DNA from 2 places in the Mucilaginibacter sp. McL0603 genome. Region 2 is predicted to be linked to the other one. Evidence: riboswitches for the same ligand, from Rfam matches in the RefSeq annotation. Region 2 holds a riboswitch; the other holds the start of a gene.

Region 1 (15,731 bases), 2.0 Mb from region 2:
GGAGATATTTTAAACTTTCGGACTTGTGCGGACTTACTGACTTACGGACTATAAAAATAAAATTGTCATTGATACGGTTTTTATTTAGTTTCGGCTAAGTATAAACCGTTTTCTTATTTAAAATCTACCATACCGATGAAACTTAGCAGCCTTGTTTTGTTATTCTCTGTGCTTTCTATCGCCACTTTTGCGCAATCCGTGAAAACTTACCAGGTAAAATCACCCGATGGAAAGATCGACATCACTGTTACCACAGGTAAAACTGTAAGCTGGTCCGTGAAGCATGAGGAAACGGATGTGATACTACCCTCAATTATATCTATGTCTTTGGATAAAGGAGATGTTTTGGGTAAAAATGTTGTGGTAAAATCGGCAAAAACCGTAGCGGTAAACCAGGCAATTAAAACGCCGATCTATAAAAAAGCTGAAGTAAAGGATAATTATAACCAACTTGTATTAACATTTAAAGGAGATTATGGTCTGGCGTTCAGGGCATATAATGATGGTATTGCTTATCGCTTTGTAACTGTCAGGAAAGGGAATATCACTGTTAAAAATGAAGAGGCCAATTTTAATTTTAAGGATGACGATAAGGCTTTTCTTCCATTTGTAAATGACTACCGCAATCACGATAAATTCAATACTTCATTTGAATCACATTACGATAATATCAACCTTTCAGCTATAAAAAAAGACACTTTAGCATTTATGCCTGTGTTGGTGGATCTCGGCAACGGTAAAAAAGCAGCAATACTTGAAGCTGATCTGCAGGATTACCCAGGAATGTATGTAACCGGCTCACAGGATAATGGGCTAAAAGGTGTGTTCGCACCATACCCTACTGAAGAAGCTTCAAAAGGCATTAATTACGTGGTAAGCAAAAGAGCAAATTATATTGCGAAAACCAAGGGCATGCGCAGTTTTCCATGGCGTGTTGTGGTGATCAGCACCGAAGATAAACAGCTTGCCAATAATGATATGATGCAAAGACTGGCCGAGCCGTCAAGGGTGAAAGATATATCCTGGATAAAACCCGGTAAGGTGGCCTGGGATTGGTGGAACGATTGGAATATCAGTCATGTTGATTTTAAAGCGGGTATTAATGTGCCTACCTACAAATATTACATTGATTTCGCGGCAGCAAATAAACTGGAGTATATTATTATTGACGAAGGCTGGTCGGACGATCATGATCTGAATAAATTTAAACTGGATGTTCAGGAAATCGTTAATTATGGTAAACAGAAAAACGTAGGGGTGATACTTTGGTCTACCTGGTATGCGATCACCCGTGATCCGGACGAACTTTTTGCAAAATTTTCGAAAATGGGTGTTGAGGGTTTTAAAATAGATTTTATTGACCGTGATGATCAAAAGGCTGTAAGTTCATTATACGACCTGGCACAAAAAGCAGATAATAATCATCTGTTGGTTGATTATCACGGCATGTACAAACCAAGCGGTATGCAGCGTACCTTCCCTAATGTGATCAATTGCGAAGGTGTAAAAGGTCTGGAAAACATGAAGTGGGGAGTAGATAATCAACCCGGATATGATGTAAGTATCCCATTCATCCGCATGATGGCAGGACCAATGGATTATACACCAGGCGCTATGCGCAATGCCTCAAAAGCAGCTTTTCGCCCTGTAAACAGCAACCCGATGAGCCAGGGAACACGCAGTCACCAATTGGCGATGTACACTATTTTTGAGGCACCGTTACAAATGCTTTCTGATAACCCGACTACTTACAGGGAAGAGCAGGAAAGCACTGATTTCATTGCTGCTGTACCCACAGTATTTGATGAAACTGTTGCTTTAGACGGAAAAGTTGGAGAATATGTAAGCATAGCGCGGCGCAAAGGCAACACCTGGTTTGCAGGAGCAATGACCAATTGGGATAATCGCCAGATAAAAGTCGATCTGTCCTTTTTGGGTGATGGAAAATATAAAGCGATCCTGTTTGAAGACGGCGTAAATGCTGACCGTGACGGAACTGATTATACACGCAAAGTAATAACCGTAACCTCAAAAGATCACCTGGACATAAAAATGGCATCCGGCGGTGGCTGGGCGGCGAGGTTTGAGAAATTGTGATGGGTGACTTGTGATCGGCCAATTTAAAAATATCGAACACCGAATTTTGGATATCGAATGATGAAGTAATAAAAAACCACTTCGATACCCGCCTACCGGCAGGCAGGTTCGGCGTTCGATATTCATTATTCGATATTATAAATTCTTAAAACTTCAGATTTGCTTTAAGCCAGGTTTGTACAGCTTCTTGTGTAGCAACTTCAACAGGCATTTTATCGTGGATCAGCTTTTCCATTTTATTACCTGTATTGGCAAAACGATAATCCCAAAGGGCCATCAATCTGTTGATGAGATAAACTACCTCATTTCCTTCTTCTCTCGAAAAAAGCGTTTCGTCAGGCTTACCATTTGTACGCGGATCATTCGGCACATAGGTACTCCATTTGTAATCGCTGTAAAATAAATTTCTTCTTGAAAAGAGGATCATACGTAGCTAATTTCTATAAAGGTAGCATTTATAATCAGTTTGCAGTTTGCAGAACACAGTTTGCATTTAAAAAAAACCTGAGCAGTTAATATCGAACACCGAATATAGAATTTCGAATAATGGAGTAAACAGCATTTCGAAATTCGGTGTTCAAAATTCATTATTCGATATTTTAAGCGATTTTTAGAAACACGAAACCTATAAAAACAGTAAAGCCCCTGATGGGCAGGGGTCTTTACTAACCAATTATAAACCTAAATTATGAGAAGGGCTGTAGGAGAAGGGGTCGAACCTTCACGAAGTGGTTATTCTTATTGCTAAGAGTTTCCCAAAACCTTCGCCACCGCGACAAGGAGGTGTGTCTGCCAAAAATTTCACCATCCTACAGTATATTAGTCTTCAGTTTTGAGTTATCAGTAATGAGTAAGATCGCTCATTACTCAAAACTCACTACTCGTAACTTAAACTAGCTGTTGGGGAAGGGGTCGAACCTTCAAGGAGTAGTTAGCCCCAAAGGGGTTTCCCAAATTCTCCGCCACCGGGACAAGGAGGTGTGTCTGCCAAAAATTTCACCACCCAACATTGTTTTTTATTTAAAGAACAGTAAGCTTTATCCAATTGCTTATTACAAATTTAACAGGAGTATCAATTTCTTGCAAATATTTCAATAAAATATTTTTATTTTTAATTTTATTTTAATTAAACTTGTATTTAAATAGCGAATTGAAAATTTATGTCCCACAGAAAAGCTCAAAATTTAGAAATTGATAATCTCGACATACAGATTTTGTCGATTTTAATGAAAAATGCGACAACTCCGTACACTGAAATCGCCAAAGAGTTGATCGTTTCCGGCGGAACCATCCATGTTCGGATGAAAAAATTAGAGGAAATGGGTGTAATAAAAGGAGCCAGTCTGGAGGTAGATCCACAGAAGCTCGGTTACGATATTACAGCATTCCTGGGCATTTATCTGGAAAAGGGATCACAGTATCATGAGGCTGTTAAGCAACTAAAAACTGTTAAGGAAATAGTTGAGTTACACTACACTACCGGTAGTTACAGCATCTTCGCCAAGATAGTATGTCATGACACTAACCACCTGCGCGAAGTACTGAATGAGAACATCCAGGGCGTAAAGGGAATTCAACGTACTGAGACCTTTATCTCATTAGAAGAAAGCATCAGGAGGCAGATCACTTTGGAATAAAATTTACATAAAAGAATTGTCATCCTGAGCATTGCGAAGGATCTTCTTCAAAATACAGGGCGAAGATGCAAGTCGAAGAAGATGCTTCATTTCATTCAGCATGACAATCTTAAACTGTTATCACTTTTGATTCTTTATTTAAATTTTCCTTTTAAAGCTGCCAGCTTAATGGCCATATCCGTTTCCGGTTGATCTTGAGCTTTTCTCTCTGTAAACGGTTTAGCCTGATATTTTGGTTGTTCCCTCGGTTTTGGTTGCTCCCTTGGTTCATTAGCCTTCATGGATAAGGAGATTCTTTTTCGATTTACGTCCACTTCTGTTACGGTCACCTCTACCTTTTGATGTACTTTAAGCACTTCGTTAGGGTCTTTAATAAATCGGTTTGTGATCTGGCTTAAATGTACCAAGCCATCCTGGTGAACACCGATATCCACAAATGCACCAAAATTGGTGATATTGGTGACTATGCCGGGCAGTTTCATTCCTATCTTCAAATCACCGATAGCATTTACCCCATCTGTAAAGCTGAATGCTTCAAACTGTTCACGCGGATCGCGACCCGGTTTAGCCAGTTCGGCCATAATATCATTCAGCGTAGGCAAGCCAACCGTTTCAGTAGCATATTTCTGCAATGGAATGCTTTTTCGCAGTTGCGTATTGCCCATCAGTTCTTTTATCGAGCAATTGAGATCTTTCGCCATTTGCTCCACCAAACTGTATCTTTCAGGGTGTACGGCACTAGTATCCAATGGGTTTTCTGCATCGTGGATGCGCAAAAATCCAGCTGCCTGTTCAAAAGCCTTATCGCCAAGCCTTGCTACTTTTTTTAACTGATCGCGGCGTTTAAAAGCACCGTTTTCATTACGGTAGTCCACAATATTCTGCGCCAATTGTGGACCAAGGCCCGATACATAAGCCAATATTTGTTTAGATGCCGTGTTCAATTCAACCCCAACCGCGTTCACACAACTGATCACCGTATCATCCAATGATAGCTGTAATTTATTCTGATCTACGTCATGCTGGTACTGCCCTACCCCTATTGATTTTGGATCGATCTTTACCAGTTCTGCCAATGGGTCCATCAACCTGCGACCGATTGATACTGCCCCCCTCACTGTTACATCTTTATCCGGAAATTCCTCACGTGCAACATCAGATGCCGAATAGATCGATGCGCCGCTCTCATTCACCATCACAATATTGATATTTGGTACATCCAGGTTGCGTACAAAAAGCTCGGTTTCGCGGCCGGCTGTTCCGTTGCCGATTGCAATGGCTTCTATATTGTATTTTTCAATTAAGTGCCTGGTCGTTTTCTCAGCATCCTTTGCACTGCCTGCCCCGGTATGAGGAAAGATTGCTGTGTATTCTAATAATTTACCCTGTTCATCCAAACAAACAACTTTACACCCGGTACGGAAACCCGGGTCGATAGCCATTGTGCGCTTTTGACCAAGCGGAGCAGCCATTAGTAGCTGGCGCGCATTTTCTGCAAACACCCTTATTGCCTCTTCATCAGCTTGTTTTTTGGTGAACAGGCGGACTTCTGTTTCCATCGATGGTTTTAGCAGGCGTTTGTAGCCATCAGCTATCGCCAGTTTTACCTGTTGCGACGATTCATTATTGCCGTTTATAAAAAGCTGCTCTAATAAATAAACCGACTCATCTTCTGGCGGTTGGATATCCAGCCAAAGCATTTCTTCCTTTTCACCACGGCGCAGAGCTAATATGCGGTGTGACGGCGCCGATTTTAAAGGCTCTGTCCAGTCGAAATAATCCTTGTATTTAATCCCCGCCTCTTCTTTCCCAGCAATAACTTTAGATTGAAAAGTGCCCTTTTCCAAAAACAAAGCACGCATTTTGGTACGTACTTCGGCATTTTCACTGATATGCTCGGCTATAATATCCCTTGCTCCTGCCAGCGCTTCTTCGAGTGAGTTTACGCCTTTTTCCTCATCGATATATTTAGCAGCTTCTAATTCCAAGTCAATCCTGCCTTGTTCCAATACCAAATCGGCCAACGGTTGTAAACCTTTTTCGCGTGCTGTAGTAGCCCTGGTTTTACGCTTAGGTCGGTAAGGCAGATAAATATCTTCCAGCAACACCATCGTTTCCGCCTCATTGATCTGCTTCTCTAATTCAGAAGTTAATTTGCCCATTTCAGTGAGCGATTTCAGAATGGCTTCGCGGCGTTTATCCAACTCACGCAATTGCTGTACACGGTCGCGTATGGCGGCTACCTGCACTTCGTCAAGGCTGCCTGTCATTTCTTTACGGTAACGGGATATAAAGGGCACGGTGGCACCCTCATCCAGCAAAGCAGCCGTAGTACTTACCTGTTTTTCGGCAATGTTTAATTCTAAAGCAATTTTTCTGTAATGAACACTCATATATCACAAATCGGAATTGCGAAGTTGACACTCTTTAGGCAGAATAGGAAATGGTGTTTAAAAGTATTTTTTCAAAGTGTTGCAGGTAATGGGCGTAACCCTGTAACGGTGTGCAACATATCAATAGTTAAAAAATTTCTCTTGGTTAACTGATGCCGTTATATCAAAATTGACACGTTAATTTGGACAATTCTTATTATTTGTGTTACTATATAACTGTTGTATATTAGCATATACTAAACCTTCTAAATGAAACAAGCATTAAAATATAGTTTAAGAGTCTGGATAACCACAGCATTATTATGGCCTATTTATATAACAGTTATTAGCATTTTCTTTTATAAAGAAAAAAATGACTGGAATGATTTTACTGAGCCGTGGTGGGTTGGCCCGTTGTTGTTATTAGGCGAATTAATATTGTCAATACCAAGCTGTGGTATAACTTATTTGCTGTCAGCGTCACTCATCGGCGACTTTAAAATACGTCGGATAAAAACTATTTTATCCATCTTAAGTCCACTTCTGTGTATATTGCCAACAGTGTTGCTATCACGTGGCCATATATATATATTCAATACTTACGAATTTGTTGCTTTTTATTTAACGTATTGCGCAGCTCTAAATACTTGTATATGGCTTTACAGACTAAAGCCATATACAAGTGTCTCAAAGGGCGTAATATCTCTCCCAAAATGACACTCCCCCTACACACCAATTCACCCTGCATTTTGAACTTACAACTTTATTATGCAAATTTGCGAGGCTTATAGAGAAAGACGGAGGGATTAGACCCTGCGATGTCTTAGCAACCTGTGCTTACAAGGTGCTACGTTCTACTTATCCGCCTCAAAAATGGATAGGAAAGATAAGCGAAAGTCAATTTTATAACCGACTTTTCGAAATAAGCTTTTGATTTAGATATGAGATTTGAGATGTTAGATATGAGATGCAATTGTATTGCTTCTTATGTCTCCATTTAATTCTCAGGTCTAAGATGATATATGAATTGATGAGCTGATTTTCTGTCTCACGTCTCATATCTCACATCTCAAATCTATTAATAATGGATATTAGAAAAGAATTAGAGAAACGCATACTGGTAATTGACGGCGCGATGGGTACCATGATACAGCGGTATCAGCTCACCGAGGAGGATTTTCGTGGGGAAAGGTTTCGTGATCACCAATCAGACCTGAAAGGGAATAACGACCTGCTGAATATTACCCGTCCCGATGTGATCAAAGCCATACATCAGGAATATATTGATGCCGGTGCTGATATCATCGAAACTAATACCTTCAGCACACAATGCATATCACTGGCGGATTATCATATGGAGGACCTGGCTTATGAATTAAGCTACGAAGGTGCTCGTATTGCCCGTGAGGTGGTTGATGAACATAATAAGAAATTTCCTGATCGTCCACGTTTTGTTGCCGGTGCTGTCGGACCCACCAACCGTACGGCTTCCATGTCGCCGGATGTAAATGATCCGGGTTACCGTGCGGTTACTTTTGACGATCTGGCGGAGGCTTATTATGAGCAGGTGCGTGGTTTAGTGGACGGCGGTTCAGACCTGTTACTGATCGAAACCATATTCGATACACTGAATGCCAAAGCGGCCATTTTCGCTATCAAACGTTATGAAAATGAATGCCGTAATGCCGGCAAAGATCGCAATTTTTACAGGAGCACATCTAACATCATGATTTCCGGTACTATCACCGATGCTTCGGGGCGTACACTTTCGGGGCAAACAGTTGAGGCATTCTGGAACTCTGTTCGCCATGCAGGCTTATTGTCTGTTGGATTGAACTGTGCCTTGGGTGCAAAAGAAATGCGACCGCACTTGCAGGAACTTTCTGAAAAAGCCAATGTATATACTTCCGCTTATCCCAATGCAGGTTTGCCGAACGAATTTGGGGGTTACGATGAGATGCCGCATGAAACTGCACATTTGATCGAGGATTTCCTTGATTTCGGGATGGCAAATATTGTAGGCGGGTGCTGTGGTACCACACCCGATCATATCCGTTGCATTGCCGAAAAAGCAGCAAAAGCAACTCCGCGTAAACTACCTGAAGTAGAATCTTACTTGCGTTTAAGCGGGTTGGAATCTGTCAACATAACACCCGAAACCAACTTTGCCAATATAGGCGAACGTACCAATATCACCGGATCACCTAAATTTTCCAAACTGATTTTGGGCGAGGATTACGAAGGCGCTTTAGTAGTTGCCCGTCAACAGGTAGAGGGTGGTGCTCAGGTGATCGACGTGAATATGGACGAGGGCATGATCGACTCGGAAGCAGCAATGGTGAAGTTTTTAAACCTGATCGCATCCGAACCGGATATAGCCAAACTGCCTATCATGGTCGATTCGTCTAAGTGGACAGTGATCGAAGCCGGGCTTAAATGTTTACAGGGCAAAGGCATTGTCAATTCAATTTCCTTAAAAGAGGGTGAGGATAAATTCAAAGATCAGGCCCGCAAAATATTAAGCTATGGCGCTGCCGTAGTGGTGATGGCATTTGACGAGCAGGGACAAGCTGATTCGCTTGCCCGCCGTATAGAGATCTGCCAACGCAGTTATGATATTTTGGTAAACGAAGTAGGCTTCCCGCCACAGGACATCATTTTCGACCCGAATATTTTAACGGTAGCTACAGGATTAGAAGAACATAATAACTATGCGGTCGACTTTATTGAAGCTACCCGCTGGATAAAACAAAACCTGCCACATGCAAAGGTTAGTGGAGGGGTAAGTAATATCTCGTTCTCCTTTAGGGGGAACAATGTGGTACGCGAAGCGATGCACTCTGCATTTCTGTATCATGCCATCAAAGCCGGATTGGATATGGGTATAGTAAATGCCGGGATGCTGGAGGTTTACGAACAGATACCAAAGGACCTCCTTGAGAGAGTTGAAGATGTCTTATTAAATCGTCGCCCGGATTCTACTGAGCGACTGGTTGAGTTTGCTGATACCATCAAATCAAAAGGCAAAGAGATCGTACGTGATGAAGAATGGCGCAAAGGGTCGGTGGAAGAACGCCTATCTCATGCACTGGTTAAAGGTATTATCGAATACCTGGATGATGACGTTGAAGAAGCTCGCTTGAAATTCGCCAAACCTTTAGAAGTGATCGAAGGGCCGCTGATGGATGGAATGAATGTGGTTGGTGATCTGTTTGGAGCAGGAAAGATGTTTCTGCCGCAAGTAGTGAAGTCTGCCCGCGTAATGAAAAAGGCGGTAGCTTACTTGCTTCCCTTTATTGAACTTGAAAAACAAAGGGTAATTGACTCCGGCGAAGATACAACCGCTGCACGGGCCAATGCCGGCAAGGTTTTAATGGCCACTGTAAAGGGCGATGTGCACGATATAGGTAAAAATATAGTTGGCGTTGTATTAGCCTGCAATAATTTCGAGGTGATCGATTTGGGCGTAATGGTTCCGGCGCAGCGCATTATTGATGAAGCCCGGAAACAACAAGTTGACATTATCGGTTTAAGTGGATTGATCACTCCCTCATTAGATGAGATGGTTCACTTTGCCAAAGAGATGGACCGCGAAGGTTTTACCATTCCGCTCATTATCGGCGGTGCTACCACCTCGCGCATACATGCTGCTGTAAAGGTTGCGCCAAATTATCAGCATGGCGTTATTCACGTACTGGATGCCTCAAGAAGTGTCGGCGTTTGCAGCAACCTGATGAACAAGGAACTGCGCGACGATTTTATAAATAACACAAAAGCTGAATACGAAAAAGCACGCGAAGCGCACCTGAACAAACGTTCGGACAAACGCTTTGTGAGCATTGATGAAGCAAGAAATTTAAGACTGCAAATCAACCTGAACGGTTCTATCCCACCAAAACCAACCTTTACTGGAACTAAGGTTTTTGAGGGGTTTCCGTTGGAAGAGTTAGTGCCGTATATTGATTGGACACCATTTTTCCATACCTGGGAATTGCGTGGTAGTTATCCCAAAATATTTGATGATAAATATGTGGGTATCGAAGCTAAAAAGCTTTATGATGACGCACAGGCACTGTTAAATAAGATAGTAAAAGAAAAACTGCTCCAGGCAAATGGTGTGATCGGTTTTTGGCCGGCTAATAGTGTGGGAGATGATATTGAATTGTATACTGACGAAACCCGTACACAATTGCTGACCAGAATACATACCCTGCGCCAGCAATCAGAAAAAGTAAAAGGTGAACCTTATTATGCCTTATCTGATTTTATAGCACCAAAAGAAAGCGGCGTACCTGATTATTGGGGCGGCTTTGCGGTAACTGCAGGCATTGGCTGTGATGAGCTGGTTGCAGAATTTGAAAAGGATCATGATGATTACAACAGCATTATGGCAAAAGCACTAGCCGATCGATTAGCTGAGGCATTCGCAGAGAAAATGCACGAATTAGTTCGTCGCGAGTACTGGGGATATGCCAAAGAAGAACAATTAGGAGCGGAAGACCTTATTAAGGAACAGTATCAGGGCATCCGTCCAGCACCAGGGTATCCCGCTTGTCCGGATCATACTGAGAAGACCACCCTCTTTGAGTTATTAAAAGCTGAAGACAATGCACATATGCACCTGACAGAAAGCTTGGCCATGACACCAGCGGCTTCTGTGAGCGGGTTCTACTTTGCGCACCCGCAGTCACGCTATTTTGGCTTGGGCAAGATCAGCAAAGATCAGATAGAAGATTATGCGAAGCGTAAGAACATGTCAGTAGAAACTGTTGAACGCTGGATGGGACCGAATCTGAACTATTAGCCCCCCGACCCCCTAAAGGGGGGGAACAAACGGGAGCATTTATGCTATATTTGACACAAACTATTGATAAAATAATTAAATAAAACTAACTCCCCCTTTAGGGGGCCAGGGGGCATGAAAATAATCGAACATATACAAAACGCCAAAGGCAAAACACTTTTTTCATTCGAATTATTACCGCCAATTAAGGGCAACAGCATACAAAGCATTTATAATGCTATTGATCCCCTAATGGAGTTTAAGCCTCCGTTTATTGATGTTACTTATCATCGGGAGGATTTTATTTATAAACTGCACGACAGTGGCTTGTTAGAAAAAGTGTCCTATCGTAAGCGCCCTGGTACGGTTGCTATTTGTGCGGCTATCATGAACAAGTATAAGGTTGATGCTGTACCTCACCTGATCTGTGGTGGTTTTACAAAGGAAGAGACAGAAAACGCATTGATCGATCTTCAATTTTTAGGTATCGATAATGTTTTGGTATTGCGCGGTGATGCCCGCATGGCTGATGCCGGTTTTATACCTACTCCCGGCGGACATTCTTATGCTACCGATCTGTTACAACAGGTAGTGAACATGAACACCGGGAAATATTTATATGAAGATCATGAAGTGGTAAATGCCGATTTCTGTATTGGTGTAGCCGGTTATCCCGAAAAACATTTTGAGGCACCTAATCTAAAAACGGACTTTAAATACCTGAAGCAAAAAGTAGATATGGGCGCACATTTTATCGTGACCCAAATGTTTTTTGATAACAATAAATATCGCGAGTTTGTAAAAGCATGCCGTGAAAATGGCATCAATGTCCCTATCATACCGGGACTAAAGCCTATTACCTCGTCTAAGCAACTGATCAATCTGCCTAAAATATTCCATATCGATATACCAGAGGATTTGAGTGAAGCAGTACATAACTGCAAATCAGAAAAAGATGTAAAAGATGTGGGTGTTGAATGGATGATCAATCAATGTAAAGAACTGATCGAATTTGGCGCACCTGTATTACACTTTTACACTATGAGTAATCCTGGCCCTACAAGAAAAATTGCGGAAGCGATATTTTAAGAATATATAATTTGATACTAACGCCTTGGAAGCATTAATTATTAAATGCTTCCAGGGCTTTTTCTATTCTACCAATGGTTTCCTTTTTGCCAAGCAATACAGCAATATCAAACACATGCGGACCAAATTTGCCCCCAACCAGCATAATGCGGAACGGCAGCATCAGTTCTCCTGCCTTGATGCCTTTTTCTTCAGCCAATGATTTGAAAGATTGTTCTAAATCTGCCGGTTCAAAAGATGCTTCGGTATTGCCCAACATGCTGATAAAAGCGTTGAAGAATTCCGTTTTAGCATCGGTCCATTTAGGCTTAACAGAAGCAAGGTCGTATTCTTTTGGTTGCTCAAAAAAGTAAGATGACTGGTGATAAAAGTCAGGAAGCAGGGTACAGCGTTCCTTCACAAGGTCGATAACAGTTAGCAATAGTTTCTCATCTTTAACTACGACTCCTTTATCAGTCAAAACTTTTATAACATCCGACTTCAGACTTTTGGCATCCGACCTCTTTATCCATTCCGAATTGAACCACTTAGCTTTTTCGAAATCGAATTTTGCCCCCGCTTTATTTACCCTTTCAATAGAGAACTTTTCAATCAATTCGTCAAGTGTAAATATTTCGTTGTCGGTACCATCATTCCAGCCCAGCATTACCAGCAGGTTTAAAAAAGCCTCGGGCAAAAATCCAAGCTCCCGGAAACCGGGTGTCAATTCACCAGTCTTTTCATCAAGCCAGCTCATAGCATATACCGGGAAACCCAGTCTTGCACCATCGCGCTTGCTTAGTTTGCCGTGTCCGTCAGGTTTTAATATCAATGGCAAATGCGCCCATTGCGGCATATCGGCCTTCCAGCCTAAATATTCCCACAGCAGCAAATGTACAGGCGCAGATGGCAGCCATTCTTCCCCACGGAAGGCGTGGGTTATCTTCATCAGGTAATCGTCAACCACTACTGCCAGGTGATAAGTAGGCATACCGTCAGCCTTCAGCAACACTTTATCATCACTCTGGCTGGTGTCAAAACTCACATGTCCGCGTATCATATCCTCAAAATGGATATTCTCATTTTCAGGCATTTTTATGCGGATCACGTGCGGTTCGCCAGCCGCCAGCAGTTGGTCTACTTGCTGTTGTTTAAGTGTTAATGAGTTACGTAATGTATCGCGGTAAGCATGGCCATATTGAAAATTTGGTATCTCTTTACGGTTGTGGTCAAGTTCTTCAGGGGTATCAAAAGCATAATAAGCATGGCCCTGCATTACCAGGCGCTCTGCGTATTCACGATAAATTGCTTTACGTTCGCTCTGGCGGTAAGGCGCATATTTGCCACCTGTAACCGGACTTTCATCAGGTTTCAAACCACACCACTCCAGGCACTCCAATATATATTCTTCAGCGCCTTTTACATAACGGCTCTGGTCAGTATCCTCTATACGTAAAACAAAATCGCCACCATGTTTTTTGGCGAAAAGATAATTGAACAATACGGTGCGCACGCCACCTAAGTGGAGGCCGCCTGTTGGACTTGGCGCAAATCTTACCCTTACTTTTTTATCTGACATTATGTGGCAAAGATAGATTTTTTTAGTCGGGAAGTCCGCATAAGTCGGAAAGTCAGAAAGTAGAATATGGCTTTTATCTTGCTTTTTAGCCTATTAACAGCGGTAAGTAAATTTAGGTGCGATCAACTATTCGACTATATAGCTCTCTTGCGGACATTCCGACTTATCCGGACTTTCGGACTCTCCGATTAATTAACAATTTTATGTAATTTGGTCAGGATTTCCGCGTTCCGTATCCAGTCGTCTTACCCGGCTTTCGGACCTCCGGACTTCCCGACTAAAACATGAACCCGTACCAACAAAGAAAACGCTGGAAATATTCGCTGCTCGCATTTGCCGTGGTGATAACCAGTGGTTCATTATTTTATACCCGGTACCTGGTCAGAAGCATCAAGCAATCTGAACATACCCGTGCAGAAATATGGGCGCTCAGTATTAAACAGATAACAGCGGCTGATGACAATGATTTTTTGCAATATGTTTCTACGGTTCGCGATAGCTTAAGCGTGCCCGCCATTATTGTAGATGATAAAGGCGATTTTATTACTACCAGGGGACTTGACACCACCAAAACATACATCAAAGTTCCTCAATTGCCAGGGATAAAAGGCGCATCACAAAAAAAGTATGATCCGGCTTATTTCGAAAACGAACTGGAATCGATGAAGTTGCAACATGAACCTATCCGCCTAAAAGTATTCGGTGCAAACTGGTATGTTTATTATCATGATTCGTTTGTCCTTACCCAGTTAAAAGTATTCCCGTACATACAATTGTCGGTTATTGCTATCTTCCTGCTGGTCGCCTATACAGCGTTCAATACCTCGCGCAAATCCGAGCAAAACCAGGTTTGGGTGGGGCTTGCTAAAGAAACCGCGCATCAACTCGGTACACCCATTTCCTCCTTAATGGCTTGGGTCGAACTGATGAAGGAGAAATTTAATGCCGAGGATGATCCACTGATCGCCGAGATGGAAAACGACATCAAACGCCTCGAGATCGTGGCCGACCGTTTTTCAAAGATCGGCTCGAAACCGGTATTGGAAGATCATTCGGTTTATGACGTGGTAAAAGATTTTGTTGATTATTTTAAGATAAGGGTTAGCAATAAAATCAATTTCGAGATCGAAGGTAATACCTACTTGAGGGCTGGTTTAAACATACCACTTTTTGATTGGGTGTTGGAAAATCTGCTTAAAAACGCCGTTAACGCCATTGAGAATACGGGAAATATAAAGGTGGAAATATCCGGCAGTAAAACAAAAAAACAGGTTTATATTGACGTGACTGATACCGGAAAAGGGATACACCGTTCACATTTTGATACCGTTTTCAGGCCCGGATATACTACCCGGAAACGAGGCTGGGGATTGGGCCTGTCGTTAACTAAACGTATGGTAGAGAATTACCACGATGGACAGATATTTGTAAAAGATTCTGAAATAGGCAAGGGAACCACATTTCGCATCGTACTAAAAAGCTTGACCAATGATACACACACCACAACCTAATGAATATCCTCCATTTGCAGCGCACTATATTAGCCTAGTTCCGGGCCCGGAAGTACTTGAACTGCTCGAACAATCTAAGGATATCGTTTATAACCTGTTCAGCAATATGAGCGAAGAAAAAGCCCTATATGCTTATGCGGAAGGCAAGTGGACCTTAAAACAAATGCTTGGTCATATGATCGATACCGAGCGGACATTCGCATACCGTGCACTCTGTTTTTCAAGGAATAATATCGAGTTGCCAGGTTTTGATCAGGATATCTATGTAAACAATACTGATTTTAACAGCCGCACCATAAAAAGCCTGGCTGATGAATATAAAGCTACGCGCGAATCGAATCTATTTCTTTATCGTTCTTTCAGCGATGAACAATTATTACGCGGCGGGATCGCAAGCAAAGCGCCGACAAGTGTCAGGGGACTGATATATATGACAGCCGGGCACGAGCTGCATCATTTAAATTTGATCAAGGAGAAGTACTCTTAATCAGAATCAAGATTTAAGAGCCAGGATTCAAGATCGAAATATTATAAAAATAAAAAGGCCCGGCATAGCCGAACCTTTCCTGACTCTTGATTCTGAATCCTCGCTCTAAGAAATTATTCCTGCTCAGGGTTATCAGAAATTTCTTTCTTTTCTATGCGGTAAGAAGCAAATAAACCTAATCCTCCGAATATGGCTAT
Region 2 (15,731 bases):
TTTGTAACCAATACAATACAATTAAGTGGTGATGTAAACGTCACCCCAAAGTGGAAAGTGCAATATACCACTAACTACGATTTAAGGGCAGGCAGGCTGAGCAGTGCAACATCATTTGGCATCTATCGTGATCTGCATTGCTGGGACCTGTCTGTGCAATGGCTGCCTTTTGGCTATTATAAATCATATAATGTTACCCTGCGTGTGAAAGCGGCTATATTGCAGGATCTTAAACTGACTAAAAGAAGCGATTACACAAGTAACCAATTTTACAGTCCGAATTAATAAATATAAATGTTAGCAGAAATAATAACCATAGGCGATGAGATACTGATAGGCCAGATAATTGACAGTAATTCGGCATGGATTGCTCAAAGACTGAATGCTATCGGGATTAGGGTAAAACAGATATCGTCAGTTTCTGATGACAGAGAGCATATTTTGACTGCCCTGGCCGAAGCAAGTGTCCGTGTTGATATTATTTTAATTACCGGCGGACTTGGACCTACAAAAGATGATATCACCAAAAAGACACTTGCCGAATATTTTGGAGTAGGACTGATTGAAAATAAAGAGGCGCTGGAAAACGTAGAAAAGATATTCAAACGTCTTAGAGGCCCTCTTACTGAACTGCTTGACGTAAACAAACAACAGGCCCTTGTGCCCGAAAATTGTGAGGTAATCATTAATCAAAACGGAACTGCTCCGGGGATGTGGTTTAATAAGGACGGCAAAATATACATGTCTATGCCCGGTGTACCGCATGAGATGATGTACATGATGGAAGGGGCTGTGATACCAAAGCTAAAGAGTACATTTAAACTTCCGTTTATCGTTCATAAAACCATATTGACAGCGGGTGAGGGGGAATCTTACTTAGCCGAAAAAATAGCTGATATTGAGAATTCGCTTCCACCTTATATAAAGCTGGCCTATCTGCCTAAACTTGGACAGGTACGTTTGCGTTTAAGTGCTTATGGAGATGATGAAACCCTTCTTAACAACGAAGTGAGTGAATATACAGCTAAAATTGTTGAACGGGTTGGTAACTCAATAATTGCACAGGAGGATATTCCACTCGAAAAGGCCATACTAAATTTAATGGCCGAAAAAGAACTTACTTTATCCACTGGCGAGAGCTGCACCGGTGGCTATATAGCGCATTTGATAACCCAACATCCTGGATCTTCAAAAGTATATTTCGGTGGTGCGGTATCTTATTCTTACGAACTTAAAGAAAGTATATTAGGCGTTAAAAATGAAACGCTATGGCAATATGGAGCAGTAAGCAAAGAAACCGTGACTGAGATGGTGCAGGGAGCCTTGTTGAACTTTAAATCGGACTATGCCATAGCAGTTACGGGTATCGCCGGGCCAGATGGAGGAACTCCGGAAAAACCTGTGGGTACTGTATGGATAGGAGTGGCAAACGCGGAGAAGACCATCACTAAAAAATTCCAATTTGGTAACAAACGGCTACAGAATATAGAGCGAACAGCAATAGCAGCACTAAACATGCTTCACAGATTGTTAAGGGAATTAGAAACTAATTAGCTAATTTTGACCTGTACTAACTAGATCTATATGGCCAAATACCAATTATTATTGCCAAAAATGGGCGAAAGCGTTGCCGAGGCAACAATAATAAAATGGAATAAAAAACCGGGAGATTATATTGAAGCTGATGAAGCAGTAATGGAAATTGCTACTGATAAGGTAGATTCTGAAGTCCCATCACCTGTTTCGGGTAAACTGATAGAGCAGCTTTGCGGCGAAAATGACGTAGTACAGGTAGGGGCAGTAATTGCAGTTATTGAAACCGGAGAAGCTGCAGAAAGTATTGAAGAACCGGTATCCGTTGCTCCAAAACCTGAAATCAATATTCCTGAAGAACCTAAACCAGCACCGGTTGCTTCGGAGCCGATTCCCGGCTTGGAACAATTGGAAGCAAAACCGTCCGTAGAAAATAATAAGGAATTCAAAAGTTCTGAAAGATTTTACTCACCATTGGTAAAAAATATTGCGGTACAGGAAGGCATCAGTGTAGAAGAATTGGATAAAATTCAAGGAACAGGTGCTGAAGGACGTTTGACAAAAGACGATCTTTTAAATTACTTACAGAACCCGTCAGCGGCATCAACCAGGCAAGAAACAAAACAACCATCATCTATTGCAGAAGAAAGAATATACAGACCAATGCCTGAGCCAAAAACTGTTCAGAGTCAGGCGCCGTTGGGATACGAAAAAACGATAGAATCTAAACCGGCTCCGTCAATATCTGTATCAGGTAATGATGAAATAATAGAGATGGATAGGATGCGGAAACTGATCTCTGATCACATGGTGATGAGTAAGCATACTGCACCACACGTTACTTCTTTTGTGGAGGCCGACGTAACCAACCTGGTATTATGGCGCGAGAAGATCAAGGGTGCTTTTGAGAAAAAAGAAGGCGAAAAACTCACCTTTACTCCAATATTTATCGAAGCTGTAGCCCGGGCTATAAGAGATATGCCGATGGTTAATGTCTCTGTAAACGGCTACCAGATCATTAAAAAAGCAAATATAAATATTGGAATGGCTACTGCATTACCAAGCGGTAACCTAATTGTGCCGGTAATAAAAAATGCGGATAAATTAAATCTTATCGGCCTTGCCAAAGCTGTTAATGACCTGGCTAACCGGGCACGAAGTAACAAATTACAACCTGACGATGTACAAGATGGTACATTTACTATTACCAACGTAGGTTCGTTTGGGAATGTAATGGGTACACCGATTATCAATCAACCCCAAGTGGCAATATTAGCTGTTGGAGCTATTAAAAAGAAACCGGCTGTGGTTGAAACCAGGCAGGGTGATGTAATCGCTGTAAGACATATGATGTTCCTGTCATTATCCTACGATCATCGCGTGGTGGATGGTGCTTTAGGCGGATCATTCCTCCGTCGCGTAGCCGACTATCTTGAAGGCTGGGATTTGGACAGATCATTTTAAGCCCCTTAATTAAACACATACAAAGGGAAGAGGCTGTTTGAGAGCAGCCTCTTCTGCTTTAATTTATTCAAACATTTGATGGTGTTTGTTTGGATATAATAAATTTCAAAGATTATTTTACGTTGAGTCATCCTCTTCTTTAAAGTAATCCAATATTATTTCTATTTTGGCGGAATGAAACACCTATACTTATCACGTTTTATAATTATCTTTTCTCTGCTTTTATCAGTTAGCTTTGCGGCAAAAGCACAAAAATGGGAGCAGGGCTGCTACTATGACCTACAAGGTGCGAAACATCCTGGACTTATAAAGATTAACAATGTCTCTGAAGACAATTGGTCGATCCTTGGTGCGCGAAAAAGAAAGATTTCAACTTTTAAGTTTAAAATTAATTCTGAAGCTGAGACCAATATTATTGAGGCAATTGCCGTAAAATCGGTGGTAGCAAAAGCGGATAGCTTTGTGGTAAATCTTTCGATTAAAGATAAAAAAGGTAAACCGGATACCACTGCCCTATTTTATGTGGTCGATTTAAGCACCCGGTCGGTAAACATTTATTCGCATGGCTATCATTCTGGATCCGGCACGGATAACTACATTGACATTGAGTACTATTATGGCGCATTCATAGACGATGTGAAAGATATTACCAAAGATAATTTTATCGAAGTAATGTGCAATGCACTGAATGACTCCTCTGACTTAGTAGAAAAAATTAAAAGCAAAGAATACAAGCTGGGAAAAATTGAAAAGTTAATCAAAGCATATAAAACGGAGAAAGGTATAGCAATAAGCACAAATTAGCTCATTTGCATTTATTGCGAATTCAGCTGCGCACATCCTTTACGAAAGGAACAAAGTTTAATCATGTAAGCTATAATAAAAAAGCTCCCATTTGGGAGCCTCTTTCCATAAATAATGCAGAAGTTTATAAATAAGCTTCTGCAGTTTGTTTTTTTGCCGGGGCTAAACTGACCCCTTTTAGCTGATCAGCAAAGGCTATGAAGGCCTTGTCGTTAAATATACGATGTTGATTGTCGATCAGTTTTTGCAGATTAATTTTCCCAATAACAAACTTATAATTGCCTGAGTAATACCGTTCGTGGATGTATTCAAAGCCTAATTCATCCACCAGATTGTCATCCTCATAGCGCAAATAAATGTTTATTTCGATATCATTAGTGAAGTTCAAATCTTTTTTCGATTTGGCTTTTTTATATTCATATTGATAATCGTAACGTAGAGCTGCTATGTCAGAAAGCACCGCCGAGCCTGTAGGGTGACCACCGGCACCCTTACCAAAAAAGAATTGCTGATCTGCAAAAGCAGCTTGTACAATTACCCCGTTATATTCGTACTCAACATTGTATAAAAATTCGCTTTCATTTACGAATTTAGGTAACACGAATAATGCTACATGCTTGTCATCCAGTTCTTTAGCAACAGGAACCAGCTTGATTTTTAGATTTTTTTCACGGGCGTATTGCAAGTCGTGAGCAGATAGATTTTGTATACCCAGGTTAAAAACTTCTTCAGGTTTTACGACCACACCATAAGCATGTGATGCCGCTATAACCAGCTTGAATTTTGCATCAAAACCACCCACATCCATAGTTGGGTCGGTTTCTGCAAAACCAAGGTCCTGGGCTTGTTTTAAGGCCGAATCATAATCCATATTTTCGATAAAGCCTTTTGAAAGAATATAATTGGATGAACCATTAAAAATTCCACAAATGGAATGCAGTAATTCATTATCATAGTATTCTTCTAAATTCCGGATGATAGGAATACTGCCGCAAACAGCACCTTCATATAATAAGGAAGTGCCGTATTGATGTTGCAGAGTAATTAATTCATTTAGATGCGTGGCAATCATTTTTTTACTTGCCGACACAACATTTCTGCCTGTGCTTAAAGCTCTTGAAACAATTTCAAAAGCCGGTTCAGTTTCATTGATTAGCTCAACAATTGTATTGATCTCTGGATTGTTGAGCAACTCGTCTTTATCAGTAGTGAATAGGTGGGATGGAAGCGATCTTTTTTTGCTGCCATCCTTAATACATATCTTAACTATCTCGAGGTTGAGATTTTTAGTCTTGATAATATCGTACAATCCCTGGCCCACAACGCCAAAGCCAAATAGTCCTATAGTTAGTTTTTTACTCATTATGCGGTTTGTTGCAATTCTATAATTTTTCCCTTTACGTCAGTTTTAAAAAATGATGTAATAATATTTGTTAATGCTTCTGTTTCTATCAAAAATCCGTCATGGCCGTAAAACGAATCCAATTCGGCAAAGGCTGCCGTAGGTATATGCCTGAACAGATACTGTTGTTCCTCCAGGGGAAATAACAGGTCTGATTTAATTCCAATTACTAATGTTTTTGCTTTGATAAGGCTTAACGCTTTTTCCACACCATGCCTGCCGCGACCCACATTGTGCGAGTCCATTACTTTAGTCAAACACCAATAGCTGTAAGCGTTATATCGGTTTACCAGTTTTTCGCCCTGGTAATTTTGGTATGATGAAGCTTTAAAGCTGTCTACTTTTTTATCGTTATCCTCTTGTTGTGTTATCGAATAGGTTTTGTAACCACGATAGGAGAGCAATGCAATACTACGTGCTGCTTTTAGGCCTTTTACGCCGCCGTCAGGTTTATTTGCATAAAAGCTTCTGTCCGAAGCGATGGCCAGGCGCTGCGATTCATTAAAAGCGATGCCCCATGGTGAATGCCGCGCGTTGGTAGCGATCGCTATCAGATTTTTGATACGATTTGGTTCCATAATAGACCACTCCAAAGCCTGCTGCCCACCTAATGAACCGCCTAAAACTATTTTGATATCTTTAATCTCCAGGTGATCTGCCAGTAATTGGTGTGCTTTAACCATATCACGAACACATATTTGTGGGAACGATAAGTAATATGGTAAACCGGTTACCGGATTTTCGCTCAATGGACTTGTAGTGCCATAGGGTGAACCTAAAATGTTAGCGCATACAATAAAATGCTCATCCGGGTTAAAGTAATTTTTGCTTCCAAACAATCCTTTCCACCAGTCAAATACATCAGAATTTGCTGTTAGTGCGTGACATACCCACACCGCATTATCACGCTCTTTATTTAATTTACCATAAGTATGGAAACCTATCTCCAGTTCCCGCAATATCTTTCCTGATTCGAGCTTAAATGGGTTCGGGTATTTAAATATTTGTGTATTCATTTCATCCGTTTGTTATTTCGGATGCAGCTGAATTTTATCAGCCACATTCCGTAATAACTCTATTATCACTTAAAAAACTAAAAAAACTGCCCCTCTCTAACTCTCCCCAAAAGGGAGGGAATAAAATCAAGTCCTCTCCTTTGGAGAGGATTTAGGTGAGGCTTAACTCGGCTGCCAGTTTTTTTATTTTGGCAAATGCCTGTTCCAAATCGGCTTTTATATCATCAATATGCTCAATTCCAACTGCAATGCGCAACGAGTTTGGCGTAACCCCTGCGGCAAGTTGTTCTTCATCAGAAAGTTGCTGATGCGTAGTTGCTGATGGTTGAATGATCAATGTTTTAGCATCACCTACGTTTGCCAGATGGCTAACCAGTTGCAGGCTATCAATAAAACGGCCGGCATTTTCTTTGTCACCTTTTATCTCGAATGATAATACTGCGCCAAAACCGTTTTTCAAATACTTTTGGGCTAGCGCATGATAACGCGATGATGCTAAGCCTGGGTAGTTTACTTTTGCTACCTGGGGATGTTTTTCAAGCCATTTAGCTAGCTCGAGTGCATTATCCACATGGCGTTGAACACGCAATGAAAGTGTCTCTAATCCTTGTATGAACAGGAAACTGTTAAATGGAGATATAGACGGACCAAAATCGCGTAGACCCTCAACACGGGCACGAATGATGAATTGGATGTTGCCAAAAGGGCCGCCAATACCAAATACATCCGAGAATACTAATCCATGATAACCTTCTGATGGCTCGGTAAACTGTGGAAATTTACCATTGCCCCAGTTGTAGTTACCACCGTCAACAATTACACCACCTATGCTTGTACCATGTCCACCGATCCATTTTGTAGCAGATTGTACCACAACATGTGCTCCATGTTCCAGCGGACGGAATAAATAACCGGCAGCGGCAAATGTATTATCTACAATAAGCGGTAGATCATGCTTTTTAGCTACAGCAGCGATTTTATCAAAATCGGGTATGTTATATTCCGGGTTACCAATGGTTTCAAGATAAATGGCTTTGGTTTTGTCATCGATCAATTTTTCAATATTTTCGGCGCTATCGTCTTTTGCAAAACGTGCATCAATACCCAGCCGTTTAAAAGAAACCTTAAATTGATTGTAGGTACCGCCGTATAAATAGGGTGAGGAAACAAAATTATCGCCAACCTGTAGGATATTGTTTAGGGCAAGAAATTGCGCTGCTTGTCCTGATCCGGTTGCTAATGCTGCTACGCCACCTTCCAATGCCGCCACACGCTTCTCAAAAACATCTGTGGTTGGATTCATGATACGGCTGTAAATATTACCAAATTCTTTTAGAGCGAACAGGTTTGCGCCATGCTCGGCGTTTTTAAATACAAATGAAGAAGTTTGATAAAGTGGCACAGCCCGTGCGCCCGTTGTTGGGTCAGCTTCTTGTCCGGCGTGTAGTTGTAATGTTTCGAATTTTAATGTTGACATGGCAGTAAGTATTTTGATGTTTTTAACTATTGATTTCCTGATGCTAAAGGTGATTTGATGTTAGTAGCAAATAAAGACAGGTAAGCCTTTGATGCTATGCACTTTGTTTAAATAAATTCAAACTCGTGGATTAACAGCAACAACACATGCACATACAGCTATTTGGATAGCTATAAGAAATTGCCAAACCCGTAGGGATGTTCAAAAGGTTGCAGGATGTGATTTTCGTCAGACTTTTCATGGTTATTAATTTATATCCCCCGGAGATCCATTCTCCGGGCCAGGAATTGGCACCTTCTCCACCTTGGAGGGTTGCCAGCGGGTCATTGAGCCTGATCTCTCGCCGCTTCTTTATAAATCAAAACCTTTTGGGGAATTGATTTTGGTATTGTTACCAAATAATGTTGCAAACATAGTGCATGTTAAAGCAAATCTCCAAATTAAATTTCAAAAAATTTGAGGTTATGACTTTATATTGTACTTGCCCCACTATTGACAGATTGAATAAATGGCGCAAAAAGCCTCTTATATGGCGTATTTACGCCCCACTGTAAGCTGTTATTGTTGGTAGTTTTACATAGATCAAAAAACTAAATCATTAAATCATGTCAGCAAAAAAACAATTATTAGCACAGTATGACCTTCATGATATATTGTTCAACAATGTAATTGAAAGTATCAATGATTCCGAAGCAAACACATGCGTGGCCGAACCCATGAATAGCGTTAAATGGCTGGCAGGACACTTACTATGGGCGCAACGAAACCTGGTACGTATTGGTGGCGCACAAGTGGATATCCCATGGACTGGTCATTTTTTAACTGTACAAGGGTCGACCGAAGAAGAAAGAAAAATGCCAAAAGGTGAGTTTCCTACAATTGAACAGATCAGGAATAAATGGAACGAAGTATCACCTGTTATTCGGAAAGGCCTTGAAAACCTGCCGGATGAAGCATTGGGTTCGGTTATCGAAATAAAGCACCCAATAGCTCCATTTGATAACACTTTAGCCGGATTGTGGGCTTTTATCAATGATCATCAATCTTATCATATCGGGCAGATCGGTATATTGAGAAGACGGCTGGGTAAAGAGCCGATGTCGTATTTTAAAAGTTAATTGTTGATAATTAATAGATCATGGCTCATAGTAAAACTGAAACTGTGAACCATGATTTGCTCTAACTTAGTGCTTGAGAGATATCTGCGATCAGGTCATCAATATGTTCCAGGCCTACAGATACACGCAATAAATTATGCGGCGTTTTGGTGTCCGGACCTTCAACAGAGGCACGATGCTCTATCAGGGTTTCCACGCCGCCAAGGCTGGTGGCCTGGGTAAATATATTTAGCTTGTTAATCACATTTCTTGCTTCGTCCGATCCTCCTTTTACACAAAAAGAAAGCATACCGCCAAAATTTAGCATTTGCTCTTTGGCAATTTTATGCTGCGGATGGGATGGAAGACCAGGGTACATTACCTTTTCTATTTTGGAATGTTTCTGAAGATATTCAGATAGCAATTGCGCATTATATACGTGTCCACGTACGCGATAGGGAAGTGTTTTTATGCTTCTCGTTAAAAAATAACAATCCATAGGCGAGGGGATAGCGCCGCCCATTTCCTGCACCTGGCGAATCTTTGTCCACCATTCATTTTTCTCGGCAGTAATTAATGCACCGCCCATAAGGTCGCTATGACCACCAAAATATTTGGTGGAAGAATGCATTACCAGATCAACGCCCAAAGCCAATGGTTGCTGACCAATAGGTGTGGCAAAAGTATTATCACAAGCTACTTTGATGTGATGTTTTCGCGCAATTTCAACAATTTTTTTAATATCCGTTATCTTCAAAAGCGGATTTGAAGGTGTTTCGATCCATATTAAGCCGGTATTGGATTTAATATGAGAAGTTAATACTGCGGTATCATTTATATCGATAAAATCAAACTCTAATATCCCGGCAAACAGTGTTTTTATCTGGTTACGCAATCCATGATACATATCATCCGGACAAATTATATGTGTACCTGGTTTCAGCGTTTGAAAAACCGTCATACCCGCCGCATTGCCAGAGGAGAAAGCTGCCGCATCGGCGCCACTTTCCAGTCTGGCTAATACATTTTCCAGGGATGTACGGTTGGGGTTGCTTGATCTACTATAGATATATCCTGCCGGGAAAGATCCGTCAGCTTCTCTAGTAAACGTTGTGGATAGGGTGATAGGCTGAATTACTGCTTTTGATGATCCGTCAGCATGATTACCGGCGTGAATGGCGATGGTCTCGATTTTCATAAACAACAAAATAAACGAGATTATTTGGCAAACGTGTGGTATTATTTGTAATTTTATTATAATCCCCCAAATAACCTTAGTATGAAAACCAAATTGTGCCTTATCCTTATCGGGCTTATTCTCCTGATTTCCTGTAAAAAAGAGATGGTTAAAAATGCTGTTAAAATACAGGATTCTGTTGTTTCAAATAACGATAAGGATACATCAAAAAGCATCTTTAAAATCCCTGATTCTATTACTTCAAATTATAATAATAGTTATAGTGCCTGGCTTTCTTACAAAATGAAGATTAATAATTCATATGCCTATACCATTAATCAGATATATGTGGAGCCTTCTAACAACGTGACCGTTACAACAAGTGTGGAGAATGGTAAAGTTGTAGCCCGCGATTATTCAGCATATTACTATTTAATAGATACTGTGCATAATACTGCTAAAAGAGATACTACTGCAAAATGGCATGAAGAAGGGATTACTTTGAATACTCACCCAGAAGCTGGTGATGTAATGACACTGGACGATATATATGTCAAAGCTAAAAATAGCTGGCTTAATGCTGATCCTCTTAAAAATGATATTTATTTTGAGATAAAAAACAGGGGATTAATATCCGAGGTGGGCTATTACCCAAAAGGTTGCCAGGATAACTGTTTTATTGGTATTCAGCAGATATCATCCATCACCTCACTGTAAACTTAATGTCATTACCTTGCATAGTTGAACAATATGCCATTGTGTGAAAGCAAAATTTGCGCTTTTTAGTACATTTGACAAAATTTTCTGTGTATGGTTTCACCTGGTGATTTAGAGGTATTAATTCAAAATCCTGATCTTCCTGCTGATTTAAAGCACATTGCCCAAAAAGTTCTGAATAGCGAACGCATTACCTTAGACGAAGGTGTTTTGCTTTTTGAAAAGGGCGAATTAAGCTATTTGGGAGTTCTGGCCAATTATATCCGCGAAAAAAAACACGGAGACAAAACCTACTTTAACCGCAATTTTCATATCGAACCAACCAATCTTTGTGTTTACGATTGCAAGTTTTGTTCATATTCCCGCCTGATCAAACAACGGTCGGAAGGGTGGGAGTATACGATGGAAGAGATGCTGGACATTGTAAAAAAATATGACAATGAGCCGGTTACCGAAGTACATATTGTAGGCGGTGTATTGCCGCAATACGATGTTCCTTTTTATAGCGAATTATTCAGCAAAATAAAAGCGCATCGCCCTGAATTGCATGTAAAGGCTTTAACACCGGTTGAATATCATTATATTTTCAAAAAAGCAAAGATCGACTATGCTACCGGCATGAAGATGATGAAGGACGCTGGTCTGGAATCAATACCGGGTGGTGGAGCGGAGATATTTCATCCCGAAATACGCGAGCAGATAGCCAAAGACAAATGCACTGCCGATCAATGGCTGGAAATACATGAGGAATGGCACAAACTGGGTATGCGCTCAAATGCTACTATGTTGTATGGTCATATAGAAAAATATTGGCATCGTGTAGATCACATGGAACGTTTGCGCCAGTTGCAGGATAAAACAGCTGGCTTCCAGACTTTTATTCCACTGAAATTCCGTAACCAGGATAACCAGATGTCACACGTACCGGAATCAACTGTTGTTGAGGATTTGCGTAATTATGCCATAGCACGTATCTATCTGGATAATTTCGATCATATAAAAGCTTATTGGGCGATGATTAGCCGTAATACGGCGCAGTTATCCCTTAACTTTGGTGTGGATGATATTGACGGAACATTAGATGACACTACAAAGATTTATTCAATGGCTGGCGCTGAGGAACAGCATCCGGGTATGAGCACCAAGCAATTGGTAGACCTGATTAAACAGGTGGGCAGAAAACCTATTGAACGGGATACATTATATAATGTAGTTACCGATTATACCAATTTTGAGTTCCCTGAGGAAGCAAAGCCACAGTTTTACAAACTGCCTGTGATAAATTAAGGGGGCTTTTAAAATAGAATTAAAAGAGCTTTAGGCCTTTGTCTTTCAGCTTTTAGCTAAAAATTAATGATATTAAAAACGTTATATGTTGTTCGCCACGGCCAGACAGACCTTAATAAACAGGGGATTGTGCAAGGCAGGGGCAGGGACACCGATCTAAACGAGGAAGGACGTCACCAGGCTGCTTTATTTTATAAAGCCTATAAGAATGTGCCTTTTGATAAAATATATATTTCTGAGCTAAAACGTACCCAGCAAAGCATACAGGCATTTATTGATAAGGGAATACCGTACGAAAAATTATCCGGTCTTGATGAGTTGGCATGGGGAGTACTGGAAGGCCAGCCCACCACACCTCCCAATAAAGCGGCCTTCCTGAAACTGATACGCAATTGGCTCGATGGTAAACTCGATAGCAAATTTGAAGGCGGCGAAAGCCCCAACGAAGTAAAAGCGAGACAATTGGATGCTCTGCAAATTATCATGAGCCATCCTGAAGAAAAAGAAGTGCTGATCTGTATGCACGGCCGCGCCATGCGCTTATTTATGTGCTTATTACTCAACAAACCGCTCACCGAAATGGAAAGTTTTCCGCATCAAAACCTGGTTTTATACAAAGCAACCTGGGACGGGACGAAATACGAGATCGTCGACTTTAATAACGCTAATCATTTAAAATAATACGAATACCACTCTGTGAAAAAGATCAGAATATCAGCTGTAAGCTATACTAATACCAAGCCCTTTATATACGGAATACAAAATACCCACTTCATTGATCAAATAGACCTGAGCCTGGATATACCCTCTGATTGTGCCCAAAAGCTGATCGATGATAAAGTAGACATTGGCCTCATACCCGTTGCCGCTGCTTTAAATTTGCCCGAATGGCACATTATTTCAGATTATTGTATTGGCGCTACCGGTCCTGTTAATTCAGTGTTCCTGTTCAGTAATTGTGATATCCATGAAGTCAAAACCGTTCAGCTTGATCCGCAATCGCGTACCTCGAATAACCTGGCGCGGGTGCTGCTGAAAAACTGGTGGAAAGTAAATCCGCAACAGATTACCGGTGCTATTGATTACGCGCAATCCCCAGATCAACAAACAGCATTCGTACAAATAGGCGACCGCACATTTGGCAAAAAAGCGCAGTATAAACATGTGTATGACCTGTCAGAAGAATGGCAAAAACTAACCGGCCTGCCTTTTGTGTTTGCTGCGTGGATAGCTAACAAGCCTATTCCGCAGAGTTTCAGCGATGAATTTAATAAGTCCCTGAAATTTGGCCTTGACCACCGCCCTGAACTACTAAAAGAGCTGCCAAAACGCACTGATTTCGATTTGGAAGATTACCTGATGCACAAACTCGATTTTAATCTTAACGAGGATAAAAAGAAAGCATTATACCTCTTCCTGGATTATATAAAAGCGTTATAGCGTTCACGTTACCCATGAACGATCGTGAATATTTTTTAATGCCTGAAATACAGTAGGTTGCATTTTAAACTAAGAATTCGCTGCCCGAAGCAATAACTTCGGACGATAAATCTTAAAATATTGTTTTCAATATTTTTTTTTTGTATTCTTGATTAACCTTTCTTGTAAAGCATTTAAACAAAAATGGATAGCCGTCCGTTAAGCCGTTGGAAAAGGTTTTTTAACTTCCTTCCTATCTTCAGATTGGTTCGGCATGAAAACGCAGTAGCCGAAACGGTATCCAATAAAGAGCAATCAACGATTTCACGCATTGAAGCACTGAAAATAGTTAATGAAGAATCTAACAGAGTTTCAAGCTGGTCTTTATTAATCATTGGCGGTTCTTTGCTTGCCGTATTGCATAAAGATTATTTGAAACTGGTAGACTATAAATATTTATATTTTATTTATGTCGTAGGATGGATATCGTTATGCGCATCTATCTATTGGGGACAATCTGTAACCAGAAGTTACCTGGCAAGTATGTTTGTTAAACCAAATTTTGTTGAAGCTTCCAGTAAAGAAGCCAACAAACTCTTTGGCAGACAGCTCACCTGGTTTATGCTTGGTGTTATATTATTTGCTGTTTGGATGATCGCCTTTTTAATTCTTTGGATTTTTAACTGTAATATTATTACCAATGAATAAATCAGATTGTAAATGCAACAGGTATCCTTTTAAACCTACTGACCCCTGTTACAATGTTTGTACAGGGAATATATTAAGTTATGTCGAGCCGGATATATTGGCAAGTATTTTTGCCATTCCAGGTAATATCGCAGAAAAAATCAGAACCCTAAACCTGGATGTCAATTTTAAAGCCGAAACTAAAACATTAGAAGATTACAAAAGTGTACTTGATCCTGCTGAGTTCTCGCAATTAAACAATATTTTCTCAAACCTGAATTCTGAGGCACTTGCTTGGTTGAATACAAATATGGGAATAGAAACAGAAGTACAAGAACCGGTTTATAGCTAATATTAATAAAGCTAAAAGGCCTTTTCCGCCTTTGTTGGCAGTGTCACCACAAGTGTTCGGAAGAAATTAAAAGGCTGTCATGCGATGCAGATTGGTACTTCACTTGCAAGGTAACACCTGTGGTGAGCCTCGAATTACCTTTAAAGTATCAAACTTTCTGATGGGATGCTAAAATAAACCCGCCTACCGGCAGGCAGGTTCAGCACGACGTGTTGTTTTTTTAAGAAATTATAATCTTCCGAACACCTAAGCTGACACCAACAAGGGCGAAAAGATAACTCTATTAAATAAATAGCATGAATCTTTTAAAAAAACCAAGTGGATTGGCTAACTTTAATTATAGAGTATTGTTTATTAATTACAGGTTTATCAATTTTTAAATTTTAAAATTATGAAACTAAGTGCACGCAACAGTCTCAAGGGAAAAATTGTTGGAATTAAAGAAGGGGGAGTAATGGCTAATGTATCGGTTGATATAGGCGGAGGCAATATTATCAGTTCGGTGATTACTTTGGATAGTGTGAAAGATTTAAGCCTTAAAGCAGGCGACGAAGTATATGCTATCATCAAATCGACCGAAGTAATGATTGGGAAATAATATTTCAATCAGGGTCTCCCTAATTGGCGCGACTATACAGCGAAGGTCAAAAGCGTGGTGACTCGTGGCTTTTCCACTTACGACGGATAAAACTTCATATGGCAATTTTAAATAATGCAGTTAATTCTTAAATCCTGCAAATAATCCCACCAATCCTTTAATCGTGTCTTTAAATTTCCCTTAAAAACCAAATCCCTTATTTGCGTTTGCTATATTTATAGAAAACAACTACTCTATGAAATCATATTCACTACAGGGACAAGCAGCGCTGGTTACCGGGGCCGATAGCGGTATTGGCAAGGGCGTGGCGCTTGAGCTGGCCAAAGCAGGCGCAAAGCTGCTGATCAACTATGCACATAACCAGGTTGCGGCAGATCAAACTGTCAATGAGATAAAATCTGCCGGGGGCGAGGCATTTGCTTTTCAGGCTGATGTGAGTCATGAGGCTGAAGTACAAGCTATGTTTGCCGAAATGTTTAAACGATACGGCACTATAGATATATTGGTGAACAACGCCGGTCTGCAAAAAGACTCAAAGTTTGTGGATATGACCTTAGATCAATGGCAAACAGTCATTAATATTAACCTTACGGGTCAATTTTTATGCTCACGTGAAGCAGCAAGGGAGTTTATCCGCAGGGGAGTGGTACAGGAGAGGAGCAAGGCAGCCGGTAAAATTATCTGCATGAGCAGTGTTCACG

Evidence for each region. Region 2 has a riboswitch for S-adenosylmethionine ahead of ACPPVU_RS16270 (O-acetylhomoserine aminocarboxypropyltransferase/cysteine synthase family protein). Riboswitches for the same ligand answer to the same signal wherever they lie in the genome.
Region 1: linked by a shared signal. The riboswitch ahead of metH (methionine synthase) and the one ahead of ACPPVU_RS16270 (O-acetylhomoserine aminocarboxypropyltransferase/cysteine synthase family protein) in region 2 are both predicted to bind S-adenosylmethionine.

The regions. Positions count from the first base shown of each region.
Region 1 covers NZ_CP188251.1:5,565,658-5,581,388, forward strand. Annotated here, with positions in the region: gene ACPPVU_RS25505 (glycoside hydrolase family 97 protein) at 136-2,097, shown strand; gene ACPPVU_RS25510 (hypothetical protein) at 2,243-2,524, opposite strand; gene ACPPVU_RS25515 (Lrp/AsnC ligand binding domain-containing protein) at 3,258-3,734, shown strand; gene ACPPVU_RS25520 (Tex family protein) at 3,869-6,127, opposite strand; SAM riboswitch class I at 6,889-6,999, shown strand; gene metH (methionine synthase) at 7,191-10,910, shown strand; gene metF (methylenetetrahydrofolate reductase [NAD(P)H]) at 11,025-11,978, shown strand; gene gltX (glutamate--tRNA ligase) at 12,013-13,536, opposite strand; gene ACPPVU_RS25540 (sensor histidine kinase) at 13,821-15,047, shown strand; gene ACPPVU_RS25545 (DinB family protein) at 15,025-15,534, shown strand; gene ACPPVU_RS25550 (DUF6249 domain-containing protein) at 15,648-15,731, opposite strand, start outside.
Region 2 covers NZ_CP188251.1:3,535,089-3,550,819, reverse strand. Annotated here, with positions in the region: gene ACPPVU_RS16300 (putative LPS assembly protein LptD) at 1-285, shown strand, start outside; gene ACPPVU_RS16295 (competence/damage-inducible protein A) at 295-1,554, shown strand; gene ACPPVU_RS16290 (dihydrolipoamide acetyltransferase family protein) at 1,585-2,997, shown strand; gene ACPPVU_RS16285 (hypothetical protein) at 3,172-3,801, shown strand; gene ACPPVU_RS16280 (homoserine dehydrogenase) at 3,926-5,164, opposite strand; gene ACPPVU_RS16275 (homoserine O-acetyltransferase family protein) at 5,164-6,219, opposite strand; gene ACPPVU_RS16270 (O-acetylhomoserine aminocarboxypropyltransferase/cysteine synthase family protein) at 6,371-7,696, opposite strand; SAM riboswitch class I at 7,945-8,056, opposite strand; gene ACPPVU_RS16265 (DinB family protein) at 8,302-8,814, shown strand; gene ACPPVU_RS16260 (trans-sulfuration enzyme family protein) at 8,876-9,991, opposite strand; gene ACPPVU_RS16255 (hypothetical protein) at 10,073-10,687, shown strand; gene mqnE (aminofutalosine synthase MqnE) at 10,781-11,974, shown strand; gene ACPPVU_RS16245 (histidine phosphatase family protein) at 12,041-12,655, shown strand; gene ACPPVU_RS16240 (menaquinone biosynthetic enzyme MqnA/MqnD family protein) at 12,671-13,414, shown strand; gene ACPPVU_RS16235 (hypothetical protein) at 13,598-14,101, shown strand; gene ACPPVU_RS16230 (hypothetical protein) at 14,094-14,432, shown strand; gene ACPPVU_RS16225 (TOBE domain-containing protein) at 14,824-15,030, shown strand; gene ACPPVU_RS16220 (SDR family oxidoreductase) at 15,266-15,731, shown strand, end outside.